One region of the Enterobacter pseudoroggenkampii genome, then DNA from elsewhere that is predicted to be linked to it. Evidence: predicted binding sites of a transcription regulator. Region 1 holds the regulator's gene; the other holds the start of a gene.
The links. Region 1 encodes PhoB, which activates phosphate uptake and scavenging genes when phosphate is short. Its sites were predicted from a motif close to CTGTCATAAAACTGNCNNAT; they were not measured.
Positions count from the first base shown of each region.

Region 2: the regulator PhoB is predicted to act here: its motif matches at 5,193-5,212, upstream of glpT (glycerol-3-phosphate transporter).

Region 1 is NZ_JAPMLV010000001.1:89,614-97,179, forward strand. Features, by position in the region: gene sbcC (exonuclease subunit SbcC) at 1-3,017, opposite strand, end outside; gene sbcD (exonuclease subunit SbcD) at 3,014-4,219, opposite strand; gene phoB (phosphate response regulator transcription factor PhoB) at 4,407-5,096, shown strand; gene phoR (phosphate regulon sensor histidine kinase PhoR) at 5,118-6,413, shown strand; gene brnQ (branched-chain amino acid transporter carrier protein BrnQ) at 6,823-7,566, shown strand, end outside.
Region 2 is NZ_JAPMLV010000001.1:2,400,686-2,408,251, forward strand. Features, by position in the region: gene nrdA (class 1a ribonucleoside-diphosphate reductase subunit alpha) at 1-1,123, shown strand, start outside; gene nrdB (class Ia ribonucleoside-diphosphate reductase subunit beta) at 1,178-2,308, shown strand; gene yfaE (class I ribonucleotide reductase maintenance protein YfaE) at 2,308-2,562, shown strand; gene glpQ (glycerophosphodiester phosphodiesterase) at 2,662-3,720, opposite strand; gene glpT (glycerol-3-phosphate transporter) at 3,732-5,084, opposite strand; gene glpA (anaerobic glycerol-3-phosphate dehydrogenase subunit A) at 5,336-6,964, shown strand; gene glpB (glycerol-3-phosphate dehydrogenase subunit GlpB) at 6,954-7,566, shown strand, end outside.

The DNA.
Region 1 (7,566 bases):
ATGGTTTTCCCGGTGGCGTTCAGCGCGTCGAGCGCATCCAGCGCGGTATCCAGCGTTTCACTGTCGAGCGTGCCGAACCCTTCATCCAGGAACAGGGAATCGATCCGCGTCTTATGACTCACCAGATCGGAAAGGGCCAGCGCCAGCGCCAGGCTGACCAGGAAGCTTTCACCGCCCGAGAGCGTACGGGTATCGCGAACCGCATCCGCCTGCCAGGTATCGACCACTTCCAGCTCCAGCGCGTCACTGGCCTTACGCTGCAGCAGATAACGCCCGTGCAGACGGTTAAGCTGCTGGTTTGCGAGCCAGACAAGATTGTCCAGCGTCAGTCCCTGGGCGAACTTACGGAACTTGTCGCCGGTGCTGGAGCCGATCAGCGCGTTCAGGTACCCCCAGTCGTCCGCCTGGCGCGCGGCCTCTTCAATTTGCTGCATCAACGCCAACTGGTGCTGACGGTTATCGCTGTCCTGCTTAAGCTGCTGACGGATCTCGCCCTGATGCGTGGTGTTCTCGCGCAGCCGCTGCGCCAGCTGCTGCAGCTGGCTTTGCAGCGTGGGGGCATCGGCGTCGAGCCCTTCCGGCCGCAGCGCCAGATGAGCCTGCAGCTGCTGGTTAGCCTGGCCGGAAAGGGCCGCGGCCTGCTGTATCTGGTTTTCCAGCGACTGTTTCAGCTGTTCAAGGTGGCGAATAGCGTCGTCATCCAACAGCGCGGCAAGGAACGCGTCCCGATCGGCAAAGCAGCTTGCCGAGAGCGCCGCGGTGAACTGCGTCTGCGACTGTTGCAGACGCTCTTGCTCCAGCGTCTCCTGCTGCTGTTGCGCGGTCAGCTGGCTCTGTAGCGACACGCACTCGTCGTGGATGTCGCGCCAGTTGTCAGGAATAACCGGTTCGGCGTCTGCGCTGTTCGTTGCCGGAAGCGCGTCGAGCAGCGGCTTCAGGGCGTTTATGCGTTCCTGAAGCACGCCGTGCTGCGTTTGCTTCTCCTGCCACTGCGAGAATTCCGCTTCGCGGGCGTGCAGCCAGGCGGCTTCATTACCGTCTTCAGGTACGTTGAGTGATAGCGAGAGCAGGGCGTGTTCCAGCGCCTGTCGCGCGGCCGTCAGCTGCTGCTGATACTGTCGCTCCTGCGCTTCCTGCTCGTTCAACTGGTTTTGCAGGGTCAGACGTTGGCTGAGCTGATAAAGCTGGCGCTCGTACTGTTCCTGCTCGTTCAGCCATGGCGCGATATCGTCCTGAATATTCAACGCTATATTCAGGGAAGCACAGGCCTCGATCCACTCTTTAGTGAGTGCTTGCTCTTCCTGAGAGAGCGTCTGAACTTCGTCTGTCTCGCGCTGGATCTGCTGAGTCAGGGCATTAACCTGTCCCAGCACCAGCAGGCCTTCCTCTTTAAGCGCGGCGACCTCTTTTTCCAGGGCATCACGGCGGCGCTGGTTATCCGTCAGCTCAAGCGACTGGTATTGCTCAACGGCGGGATGCTCGCTGGAGCCGCACAGCGGACAGGGTTTGCCGGCCTCAAGCCGGGCACGATAGCTTTCCAGGTCTTTAATCGTCGCTTCGCGTTCGCACAGGGCCTTCAGGTCCAGATAGTGCTGGTGTTTCTCTTTGTACTGCTGGCGGCGCAGCGTCAGCGTTTCATTGAGTTTATTTTGTTCGGCCTGCGCCTTCTGCACGCTTTCACCGCTCTGGCGCAGGCGCTTTTGCAGCGGCTGATAGCGGGCATGCAGCGACGTTAGCCGCTGGCGCAGCGTGCGTGACCGGGACTGCTGCTCCATGGCCGCGCTGACCTCATCCGCCGTCAGGGTCAGCGCATTTTCCGGCATCTCAGCCAGCCTGTTGCGTAATTCACTCATCCGCGCAGCAAGCGAGGCTAACTGCGTTTTATCGCGGTTAAGCTGCGAGAACTGGGCGCGCCAGCCGGCAATCTCCTGTCCCAGCAGCCGATAGCGATCGTGCTCCGCCAGCCACTGCGCCAGCGCCGTCAGTTCGGTCTGAAGCTGTTCGTGGTTACGCAGGGCGGCATTGCGGATACGTGAACGCAGCGCGGTTCTGGCTTGTAAGCGAGTATTTACTTCGATAATTCGCTGCTGCGTCTGTGCCAGACGCGCGGTTTGCTCCTGCTGATGTTCCCAGAGCGGTCGAAGCTGGGCGGCGGGCAGAGCAAGCTGGAGCTTTGCCAGCTCTGGCGCAGCGTTCGTCAGCGCCTGTTGCGCCTGCTGCTGCGTCGCGGTGACGCGCTGTTGCTCGCGCACGAGCTCATCATGACGCGTAAGCCACTGAAAATCTTTCTGCTGGCTTTGCTGCTGAACCAGCAGGGTTTTCTCTTCGTCAGTAAGTGCCTGCAAACTTTGCTGTAACTGCTGCTGCTGTTCTTCGCTCAACAGAACGACGCCCGCCGCCTGCGCCTCGCACTTTTCAAGCACGCTGCGGGCGGCTTTATGTTTTTCAAACACCATGGCGGAAATCTGGCCGTAGATCTCGGTGCCGGTCAGCTCTTCCAGCAGCTCGGCACGATCGCTCGGTTTGGCATTAAGGAAGGCGGCAAACTGCCCCTGTGACAGCAGCATCGAGCGGGTAAAGCGCCCGTAGTCCAGCCCGGTAAGCGCGGCGGTTTGCTCCAGCTTATCCGACACTTTGTCGGCCAGGATTTTGCCATCTTCACAGCGCGCCAGCTCCACGCGCGGTGCCTGCAGGTTCCCGTCCGGCTGGTTGCGCGCCCGGTTCTGGCTCCAGAAGGCGCGATAGGCGGTGCCTTTTACCTCGAACTCCACTTCTGCCAGGCATTCGGCGGTGTCGCGCGTCATCAGATCATTTTGCGCCTGAGAGACCTTCTGCAGTCGCGGCGTTTCGTGATAAAGCGCCAGACAGATGGCGTCGAGCAGGGTAGTTTTTCCTGCCCCGGTCGCGCCGGTGATGGCAAACAGCCCGTTGCTGGCAAACGGCTCCTCGGTAAAGTCAATTTTCCACTCGCCCTTGAGTGAGTTGAGATTTTTCAGGCGCAGGCTCAAAATTTTCATGCGTTTTCTTCCTCATCATTGAGCGCATGCAGGGTACGGCTGAACAGTTCGCTGAGTCTTGCGCGCTTCGCGTCGTCAATCTCTTCCTGCGAGAGCCTGCGTTCAAACACCTCTTCAACCCGCAGTTCACTGAGCGTTTCACGTTGAGCGCTTAACAGAATTTTCTCGCGCTGCTCGCGGCTGCGGCGGACCAGTAAGACTTCGACGGGCAAATCCTCCGTCAGCGCCTGAATTTTGCGCTGCATATCGTGCAGGTAGTCATCGGTGGTGATTTCGATATCCAGCCAGACGGGGGGATCTTGTTCGACACCGCGCCACTGTTCCAGCTGGGCGGTGATGGCATCGAGATCGCCTTTCAGCACCGCCAGCGGCTGGGTGACCGGTACTTCCAGCGTCTCGACGGCGCGGAGTTTTCCCTCGCTGAAGCTCACCAGATGCACGGATTTGGCTTTCCCTGTTTCGTCAAAGCTGAGCGAAATAGGGGAGCCGCAGTAGCGGATGTGCTCGCTGCCGCCAATAACCTGCGCGCGGTGAATGTGTCCGAGCGCAATGTAGTCGGCTGGCGGGAAGTTCTGCGCCGGAAAGGCATCCAGCGTACCGATATAGATGTCACGCACGGCGTCACTTTTACTGGCCCCGACGGTGGTGAGATGCCCGGTTGCAATCACCGGAATAGGCTGTTCACCCCGCAGGGCACAGGCTTCGGCGTGCTGCTGGCGGTAATAGTCGGTGATGGCCTGTAACAGATGTTGCTGCTTTTCTGCACCCGACAGCCCTGCCTGGCTTTGCACGATGTCCCGCGGACGTAAAAACGGTATCGGACACAGCACAGCCCCCGGCGAGCCGTCGCGTTTATTCAGGATCTGCGGGGCGTGCCCGGCGCTGGCGACCACGGTGGTATTGAGAAATGCCAGGATATCGCGGGATTCATTGAGCGTGGCGACGGAATCATGGTTGCCGGCGACAATCACCAGGTGACAGCCGGTTTGCTGCAGATTCACCACGAAGCGGTTATACAGTTCACGCGCATAGCTGGGGGGCGAGCCGGTATCAAAGATGTCACCCGCCACAATAATCGCGTCCACCTCGTGCGTCCGGGCCGTTTCCAGCAGCCAGTTCAGGAACGCTTCATGTTCAGCCGCACGGCTTTTGCTGTAAAAATTTTGACCCAGATGCCAGTCCGAGGTGTGAAGTATGCGCATAGCTGATCCGTGGCAAAAAAGAGAAAGCAGGATTATAAACGTTCAGAGAAGGGAAAATAACCGCTGTAATAAAACAACGGTTTGCCCGTTATCGTGGTACTGTTTTTCATAAATCTGTCATAAATCTGACGCATAATGGCGCCGAATTACAAACTTGTAACTTAAATAAGATAAGACAGGGCAAAGTATGGCGAGACGTATTCTGGTCGTAGAAGATGAAGCTCCAATTCGTGAAATGGTGTGCTTCGTGCTCGAGCAAAACGGTTTCCAGCCGGTTGAAGCGGAAGATTATGACAGCGCAGTGAACCAGCTGAATGAACCCTGGCCCGATCTGATTCTGCTGGACTGGATGTTGCCTGGCGGCTCCGGACTGCAGTTTATCAAACACCTGAAGCGTGAAGCGCTGACCCGCGACATCCCGGTTGTGATGCTTACGGCGCGCGGAGAAGAAGAGGATCGCGTGCGCGGTCTTGAGACCGGCGCGGACGATTACATTACCAAACCGTTCTCCCCTAAAGAGCTGGTCGCCCGCATTAAAGCCGTGATGCGCCGTATTTCGCCGATGGCGGTGGAAGAGGTGATTGAGATGCAGGGGCTGAGCCTTGATCCCACCTCACACCGCGTGATGACCGGTGAAAATCCCCTCGACATGGGGCCTACCGAATTTAAACTCCTGCACTTCTTTATGACCCACCCGGAACGCGTGTACAGCCGCGAGCAGTTGCTGAATAACGTCTGGGGAACTAACGTGTATGTCGAAGACCGGACGGTTGACGTACATATTCGCCGCCTGCGAAAAGCACTGGAACTGAGCGGCCACGATCGCATGGTGCAGACGGTCCGCGGCACGGGTTATCGTTTTTCTACCCGTTTCTGAACAATGACAGGAGTGTGACGCGTGCTGGAACGTCTGTCATGGAAAAGGCTCGTCTTTGAACTGATCTTATGCTGTATTCCGGCCTTCCTTCTTGGGGCCTTTCTTGGACACCTGCCGTGGTTTCTGCTGGCGTCGGTCACCGGGCTGCTGATCTGGCATTTCTGGAACCTGCTGCGCCTCTCCTGGTGGCTGTGGGTTGACCGAAGTATGACGCCGCCGCCGGGAAGCGGCAGCTGGGAGCCGCTGCTGTACGGTCTGCATCAGATGCAGATGCGTAATAAAAAGCGTCGCCGCGAGCTGGGAAGCCTGATTAAGCGTTTCCGCAGCGGTGCAGAGTCGCTGCCGGATGCCGTGATTCTGACAACCGAAGAAGGGACGATCTTCTGGTGTAACGGCCTGGCGCAACAGCTGCTGGGCCTGCGCTGGCCGGATGACAACGGTCAAAATATCCTCAACCTTCTGCGCTATCCCGAGTTTACGCTGTACCTGAAAAAGCGTGATTTTACCCGTCCGCACAATCTGAAGCTCAATAATGGTCGCCATCTGGAGATCCGCGTGATGCCCTACAGCGATAAGCAGTGGCTGATGGTGGCGCGCGATGTTACCCAAATGCACCAGCTGGAAGGGGCGCGTCGCAACTTCTTCGCCAACGTCAGTCACGAACTGCGAACCCCGTTGACCGTGCTGCAGGGCTACCTGGAAATGATGCAGGAGCAAACGCTGGAAGGCGCGCCGCGTGAAAAAGCGCTGCACACCATGCGCGAGCAAACGCACCGGATGGAAGGGCTGGTGAAGCAGCTGCTGACGCTCTCGAAGATTGAAGCGGCGCCAACGCTGGCACTAAATGACACCATTGATGTCCCGATGATGCTGCGGGTCGTGGAGCGTGAAGCGCAGACGTTAAGCCACAAAAAGCATCACCTGACCTTTGAGGTCGACAATACGCTGAAGGTGCTGGGCAGCGAAGATGAACTGCGTAGCGCTATTTCCAACCTGGTGTATAACGCGGTGAATCATACGCCTGAGGGGACAAATATCGTGGTGCGCTGGCACCATGCCCCAACGGGGGCGGAGTTTAGCGTGGAAGACAATGGGCCGGGGATCGCGCCGGAGCATATTCCGCGTCTGACCGAGCGCTTTTACCGTGTGGATAAAGCGCGATCCCGGCAGACGGGCGGAAGCGGCCTGGGGCTGGCAATTGTGAAACACGCGGTGAATCACCATGAAAGCCGTCTCGATATTCAGAGTACGCTGGGTAAAGGAACCCGTTTCAGTTTCGTTATTCCGGAACGATTAATTGCCAAAAAGATCGCCTGACGGCAGGCGTGTCATTTTACCTTTCCACGGGTCAGCCATCGCTGGCCCGTTTGCTTTGCAGTCAAGCGAAACGCGGATGAATTTTATACGGCTGTCTGTTTTTTGTTCGCATGATTAGCCATGGGTTTTTCTTATAAACAGCGTATTATTCTAACGTGTATTTTCATACTGGCATATTGTTCTGGTTTTGCGATCCCACCTTGCCTTTAAACGTTATAAGCGTTTAAATTGCGCCCCAGATACTGTCAGACCGACTGTATTTGCGTGGTAAATCGAAAAACTATTCTTCTCCACGCCAGGACGGGAGCATTTCCCGCTGAAATTGAGCAAATTTTCGGCTGTATCGTCCCGTCAGGGATATCGAAAATCTCAATGTTTTCAACACCACATCCACAGGCAGTAAGGTTTTATGACCCATCACTTAAAATCGCGTGACATCATCGCGCTGGGCTTTATGACATTTGCGCTGTTCGTTGGCGCAGGCAACATCATTTTCCCTCCAATGGTTGGCCTACAGGCGGGTGAACACGTCTGGACCGCCGCGTTTGGTTTCCTGATTACTGCCGTGGGTCTGCCGGTTCTCACCGTCGTCGCGCTGGCGAAAGTCGGTGGCGGTGTGGATAGCCTTAGCACCCCGATTGGTAAAGTGGCGGGCGTTCTGCTGGCAACCGTCTGCTATCTGGCCGTTGGCCCGCTGTTTGCGACCCCGCGTACGGCCACCGTTTCCTTCGAAGTGGGTATTGCTCCTCTGACCGGTGACGGCGCGATGCCGCTGTTTATCTACAGCCTGATCTACTTCGCGATCGTGATTCTGGTTTCCCTCTATCCGGGCAAACTGCTGGATACCGTGGGTAACTTCCTGGCTCCGCTGAAAATTGTGGCGCTGATTGTTCTGGCGGTAGCGGCCATCGTCTGGCCAGCGGGCCCGATTAGCGATGCGATGGACGCCTATAAAAACGCCGCGTTCTCTAACGGCTTTGTGAACGGCTACCTGACGATGGATACGCTGGGCGCCATGGTGTTTGGTATCGTTATCGTTAACGCCGCGCGTTCCCGCGGTGTGACCGAAGCGCGCCTGCTGACCCGCTATACCATCTGGGCTGGCCTGATGGCCGGTGTGGGTCTGACGCTGCTGTATCTGGCGCTGTTCCGT
Region 2 (7,566 bases), 2.3 Mb from region 1:
CCGCAAGCAGCGCGTGAAGGCGGTAGACCTGTTCTCCCTGATGATGCAGGAACGTGCCTCTACCGGCCGTATCTACATCCAGAACGTTGACCACTGCAACACCCACAGCCCGTTTGACCCGGTTGTTGCACCAGTGCGCCAGTCTAACCTGTGCCTGGAGATCGCCCTGCCGACCAAACCGCTGGAAGACGTGAACGACGAAAACGGCGAAATCGCGCTGTGTACGCTGTCCGCGTTCAACCTGGGCGCGATTAAGAGCCTGGACGAGCTGGAAGAGCTGGCCGTGCTGGCGGTTCGTGCCCTCGACGCCCTGCTGGACTACCAGGATTACCCAATCCCGGCCGCTAAACGCGGTGCGATGGGCCGCCGTACCCTGGGTATCGGCGTGATCAACTTCGCCTACTGGCTGGCGAAAAACGGCAAGCGTTACTCCGACGGCAGCGCTAACAACCTGACGCACCAGACGTTCGAAGCCATTCAGTACTACCTGATGAAAGCCTCTAACGAGCTGGCGAAAGAGCAAGGCGCGTGCCCGTGGTTCAACGAAACCACCTACGCGAAAGGCATTCTGCCGATCGACACCTACAAAAAAGACCTGGATGCGATCGTCAGCGAGCCGCTGCATCTCGACTGGGAAGGCCTGCGCGAGTCCATTAAAACGCACGGCCTGCGTAACTCCACGCTCTCTGCTCTGATGCCGTCCGAGACCTCTTCGCAGATCTCTAACGCTACCAACGGTATCGAACCGCCGCGCGGCCACGTCAGCATCAAAGCGTCGAAAGACGGCGTGCTGCGTCAGGTCGTACCGGACTACGAAACGCTGGGCAACAACTACGAGCTGCTGTGGGAAATGCCAAACAACGACGGCTACCTGCAGCTGGTGGGTATCATGCAGAAGTTTATCGACCAGTCGATCTCTGCCAATACCAACTATGACCCGACGCGCTTCCCGTCAGGCAAGGTTCCGATGCAGCAATTGCTGAAAGACCTGCTCACCGCCTATAAGTTTGGCGTGAAAACGCTGTACTATCACAACACCCGTGACGGTGCGGAAGACGCGCAGGACGACCTGGTTCCGTCAATTCAGGACGATGGCTGCGAAAGCGGCGCATGTAAGATCTAATGTAAATGCCGGGTGGCGCTACGCTTACCCGGCCTACGTTTTTAGGACACACTCATGGCATATACCACCTTTTCACAGACGAAAAACGACCAGCTCAAAGAGCCGATGTTCTTCGGCCAGCCGGTCAACGTGGCACGCTACGATCAGCAAAAATATGACATCTTCGAAAAGCTGATTGAAAAGCAACTCTCCTTCTTCTGGCGCCCGGAAGAAGTGGATGTCTCCCGCGACCGTATTGACTACCAGTCGCTGCCGGATCACGAAAAGCATATCTTCATCAGCAACCTGAAGTACCAGACGCTGCTGGACTCTATTCAGGGCCGTAGCCCGAACGTGGCGCTGCTGCCGCTGATCTCCATTCCAGAGCTGGAAACCTGGGTGGAAACCTGGGCGTTCTCCGAGACGATCCACTCCCGCTCTTACACCCACATCATCCGCAACATCGTGAACGATCCGGCGGTGGTGTTTGACGATATCGTTACCAACGAGCAGATCCAGAAGCGCGCGGAAGGCATTGCCCATTACTACGACGAACTGATCGAGATGACCAGCTACTGGCATCTGCTGGGCGAAGGCACCCACAACGTGAACGGTAAAACCATTACCGTGAACCTGCGTGCGCTGAAAAAGCAGCTGTATCTGTGCCTGATGAGCGTTAACGCGCTGGAAGCGATCCGCTTCTACGTGAGCTTCGCCTGCTCCTTCGCCTTTGCCGAGCGCAAGCTGATGGAAGGCAACGCCAAGATTATCCGTCTGATTGCCCGCGATGAAGCCCTGCACCTGACCGGTACCCAGCACATGCTGAACCTGCTGCGCAGCGGTACGGACGATCCGGAGATGGCGGAAATCGCCGAAGAGTGCAAGCAGGAGTGCTACGACCTGTTCGTACTGGCGGCTCAGCAGGAGAAAGAGTGGGCAGATTACCTGTTCCGCGACGGCTCCATGATTGGCCTGAACAAAGACATCCTGTGCCAGTACGTTGAGTACATCACCAACATCCGCATGCAGGCTGTCGGTCTCGACCTGCCGTTCCAGACGCGCTCTAACCCAATCCCGTGGATCAACACCTGGCTGGTGTCCGATAACGTGCAGGTTGCGCCGCAGGAAGTGGAAGTGAGCTCTTATCTGGTCGGTCAGATTGATTCTGAAGTCAACACTGACGACCTGAGCAACTTCCAGCTCTGATGCCACGCGTCACGTTAAGTCTTTCCGGCACTGAGGTACTGTGTCGGGAGGAGCACCCTTCTCTGCTGGTGGCGCTTGAGGCGCATCAGGTAGAAGTAGAGTACCAGTGTCGTTCCGGCTACTGCGGCTCCTGCCGCTGCCGTCTGGTCGCAGGCCAGGTAGACTGGCTGACCGAGCCGCTGGCCTTTATCAACGAAGGGGAAATTTTGCCCTGCTGCTGCCGGGCAAAAGGCGATATCGAAATCGAGATGTGATTGCCCTTATTCCCTCTCCCTGTGGGAGAGGGAATAAGGGCATCAGGCCGCAGAGCCTGATTGTCGGGTGTCGGCCTCGCCTTACCCGACCTACAAAACCTACTTCCGGTGAATGAATTCAACCGCTTTATCCGGGAAATCCGTAAACAGTCCGTCCACGCCCGCCTGGTTATACAACACCTCATAAAGCTGATTCACATTCGTGGCATACGGCGGCAGCTGGTCTGCACGCACGGTATACGGATGCACCTGCATCTTGCTGTCGTGCGCCTCTTTCACCATCGCCGTCAGCTTCACGTGGCCCGGCGCTGAGCCCTCCGCCACCAGCATGTGATAATCCGGCCCGATGCCGTCGGCGTACTGCGCAATCTGCTTCATCGCGCCCGGCTTAAACATCCAGTCGTAGTTGTAGTTAACCCACTTCCCGTCCGGCTGTTTCTCCTGAGTTTCATTCCAGTCAGTGTAGGCAATCAGCTGCACCAGGTTGAGGTTCATGCCCATCTTCGGCTCCAGCTCGGTTTTGATGCGCTTCAGCTCGGCGGCATCAAAACACTGCAGGTAGACTTTGTCCTTCTTGCTGGTGTAGCCGTACTGCTTCAGCACCTCCAGCGTCTTTGCGGCAATGTCTTTTCCTTCCTGATGGTGGAACCACGGCGCTTTGATCTCCGGGTAGATACCGATATTTTTACCGGTTGAGTGGTTCAGCCCCTGAACAAACTCAATCTCTTCCTGGAAGGTATGAATGCGGAAGTCAGATTTGCCCATCGGGAAACGTCCCGGATAGACCTGCACTTTCTTGCCGTTTTCAATCTCGAAGCCTTCGGTAAACTTCAGGGAACGGATCTCCGCCAGGGTGAAATCAATGGCGTAGTAGCGGCCATCTTTTCGCGCGCGGTCCGGGAAACGCTCCGCCACGTCCGTCACGCGGTCCAGATAGTGGTCATGCAGGACAACCAGCTGGTCGTCCTTCGTCATCACCAGATCCTGCTCGAGGTAATCCGCGCCCTGCGCATAGGCCATCGCTTTCGCCGGCAGCGTATGCTCCGGCAGATAGCCACTCGCGCCACGGTGGGCAATAACGATTTTATCCGCCGCCAGCGCGGAGCCTGTCATCAGGCCCGCCAGCAGCAGGCCTGTCGCTAACTGAGTTAATTTCATCGTAAAGCTCCTTATTGACGACGTGCCAGCACTTCCGCGTGGTGACGTTTCTCACCGATCATCACAACAATCAGCAGCAGTACCGCCAGCACGCTACCGCCGATCATCACCATAAAGCCGCCGTCCCAGCCGAAGAAGTCAACGGTGTAGCCCACAATGGCGCTCGCCGCGACCGAACCGCCGAGGTAACCGAACAGGCCGGTAAAGCCTGCCGCCGTGCCCGCCGCTTTTTTCGGCGCCAGCTCCAGCGCATGCAGGCCGATCAGCATTACCGGACCGTAAATCAGGAAGCCGATGACGATCATGCAGGCCATGTCTACTGATGGATTGCCCGGCGGGTTAAGCCAGTAAACAACCGTCGCGATGGTCACCAGGGTCATAAAGAAGACGCCCGTCGCACCGCGGTTACCCTTAAACACCTTGTCCGACATCCAGCCGCAAAGCAGCGTGCCTGGGATCCCGGCGTATTCATACAGGAAGTACGCCCAGGAGGATTTATCCAGCGCGAAGTGCTTCACCTCTTTCAGGTAGGTTGGCGACCAGTCGAGGATGCCGTAGCGCAGCAGGTAAACGAACACGTTCGCCACCGCGATGTACCACAGCAGCTTGTTCGGCAGGACGTACTTCATGAAGATCTGTTTTGCGGTCAGCTCCTCTTCGTGCTCCTTGCTGTAATCATCCGGATAGTCGTTTTTGTACTCTTCAATCGGCGGCAGGCCGCAGGACTGAGGCGTATCACGCATCAGCGCGAAAGCGAAAATCGCCACCACGATGGCGCCAAAGGCAGGCATATACAGCGCAGCGTGCCAGTCGTTGAACCAGGCCATCCCCAGCAGGAACAGCAGCGGCGGAATACCGCCACCCACGTTATGGGCACAGTTCCACACCGACACGATGCCGCCGCGCTCCTTCTGCGACCACCAGTGCACCATGGTGCGTCCGCACGGCGGCCACCCCATCCCCTGGAACCAGCCGCAGAGGAACAGCAGCACGAACATGATGGCAATGCTGGAGGTTGCCCACGGCACAAAGCCCATGAACAGCATCACCGCCGCCGCCAGGATCAGACCGGCGGGCAGGAACACGCGCGGATTCGAGCGATCCGACACGGAGCCCATGATGAATTTGGAAAAACCGTAGGCGATGGAGATCCCCGACAGCGCGAACCCCAGATCGCCGCGGGAAAAGCCCTGCTCCACCAGATACGGCATGGCGAGCGCGAAGTTTTTACGTACAAGGTAGTACGCCGCGTACCCGAAGAAGATCCCCAGGAAGATTTGCCAACGCAGACGGCGATAGAGCGGATCTATTTCTGCCTCTGGCAGACGCGCCCTGTGGGGCGCAGGTTTGAAGATACTGAGCATAACAGCCTCCGTGGCCTTGAAATGAATGAGCAGGTGGCTCGCACCTGAATTCCAGAGGCGGGGATGTTAAGAAATCACGGTGATTGTTACTGTGAATCAACGCACAGATTGTTACAGAAATATGACAGAATGCGCAAAAAAGCGCATGAAATCACGTTTCACTTTCGAATTCCGCGCGTTTATGTTCGAAATCAAACAAACCACAAAATTAATATGGCTAAATGATAAAAAACGAACATAGAGGGTAAACAATGACCATTCACGATCCTCGCTACAGCGATGTGATAATCATTGGCGGTGGCGCAACCGGCGCCGGGATCGCACGCGATTGCGCCCTTCGCGGCCTGAGCGTCACGCTTCTGGAACGCCATGATATCGCTACGGGCGCAACCGGGCGTAACCACGGCCTGCTGCACAGCGGCGCGCGGTATGCGGTCACCGACGCTGAATCCGCGCGCGAATGTATTGCTGAAAACCAGATCCTCAAGCGTATCGCCCGCCACTGCATTGAGCCGACCGACGGCCTCTTTATTACCCTTCCCGAAGATGATCTCGCTTTTCAGAACACCTTTATTACCGCCTGCAGCGCCGCGGGCATTCAGGCTGAGGCCATGGATCCGGCGCTGGCGCGGCGGCTGGAACCGTCGGTTAACCCGGCGCTTATCGGCGCGGTGAAGGTCCCTGACGGCACCGTCGATCCGTTCCGCCTGACCGCCGCCAATATGCTGGACGCCCGCGAGCATGGCGCGCATATCCTGACCGGGCATGAAGTGACCGGGCTTATCCGCGAAGGCCATCGTATCTGCGGCGTGCGGATCCTTGATACGCAATATAACGAACACAGCGAGCTGTATGCCGCCGTTGTGGTCAACGCGGCGGGGATCTGGGGGCAGCGGATTGCGGAATACGCGGACCTTTCGGTGCGCATGTTCCCGGCGAAAGGCTCGCTGCTGATCCTCGACCACCGCATCAATAACCACGTGATCAACCGCTGCCGCAAACCGTCTGACGCCGATATCCTCGTGCCGGGAGATACCATTTCGTTAATCGGGACGACCTCAACCCACGTGGACTACAGCGAGATTGACTACAACCGCGTCACCGCTGAAGAGGTGGACATCCTGCTGCGCGAAGGGGAAAAACTGGCGCCGGTGATGGCCCAGACGCGTATTCTTCGCGCCTACGCCGGCGTGCGTCCGCTGGTCGCCAGCGACAACGACCCGAGCGGACGTAACGTCAGCCGGGGCATCGTGCTGCTCGATCACGCCGAACGCGACGGCATGGACGGGTTTATCACCATCACCGGCGGCAAGCTGATGACCTACCGCCTGATGGCCGAGTGGGCGACCGATGCCGTCTGCCGCAAGCTGGGCAATACCGAACGGTGCGTGACGGCAGAACAAGCCCTGCCCGGCTCGCGTCAGTCCACCGAGAAGACGCTGCAAAAAATTATCTCCCTGCCCGCGCCGCTGCGCGGGTCCGCTATTTACCGCCACGGCGACAGAACGCCACAGTGGCTCGGTGAAGGACGACTGAGCCGCAGCCTGGTGTGCGAGTGCGAAGCCGTCACCGCCGGTGAGGTGCAGTACGCGGTGGAGAATCTGACGGTCAACAGCCTGCTCGATCTTCGCCGCCGCACCCGCGTCGGAATGGGCACCTGTCAGGGCGAGCTGTGCGCCTGTCGTGCCGCCGGTCTGCTGCAGCGTTTTCACACCACCACCGCCACCCAGTCGCTCGATCAGCTCAGCGCGTTTTTAAACGAGCGCTGGAAAGGCATTCAGCCTGTCGCCTGGGGCGATGCCCTGCGCGAAAGCGAATTTACCCGCTGGGTCTACCAGGGGCTTTGCGGTCTTGAGAAGGAGCAACGCGATGAAATTTGATACCGTAATCGTCGGCGGCGGGCTGGCAGGCCTGCTCTGCGGCATCAAACTCACGAAGCAGGGGCTGCGCTGCGCCATTATCACCCGGGGCCAGAGCGCCCTGCACTTCTCGTCGGGCTCGCTGGATCTGGTGGACGAAGCGTACCGCGATAAGCTGCCGCCGGAACACCCGTATCACCTGATTGGCGCGCAGCATATTGACCGCTTTGCGCTGGAAACCGAAGCGCTGCTGGCGGACTGCGGCGCACGTCTGCAGGGCAGCGCCCGGCTCAATCACCAGCGCGTTACGCCGCTCGGCACCCTGCGTTCCGCGTGGCTCAGCCCGGAGGAGGTGCCCATTACCCCCATTCGCGCGGGACGTGTGCGGGTGGTAGGGATTAGCGGCTTTCTGGATTTCCAGCCCCATCTCGCAGCGGCGTCGCTCTGTCGCCAGGGCGTTAACGCGGAAACGGCAGAGATAGAACTGCCCGAGCTTGATGTCCTGCGCGATAACCCGAGCGAGTTTCGCGCGGTGAATATCGCCCGTTTTCTTGATAACGAGGACAAATGGCCGCTGCTGTATGACGCGCTCAGGCCGCTCGGCGAAACCTGCGATGCCCTGC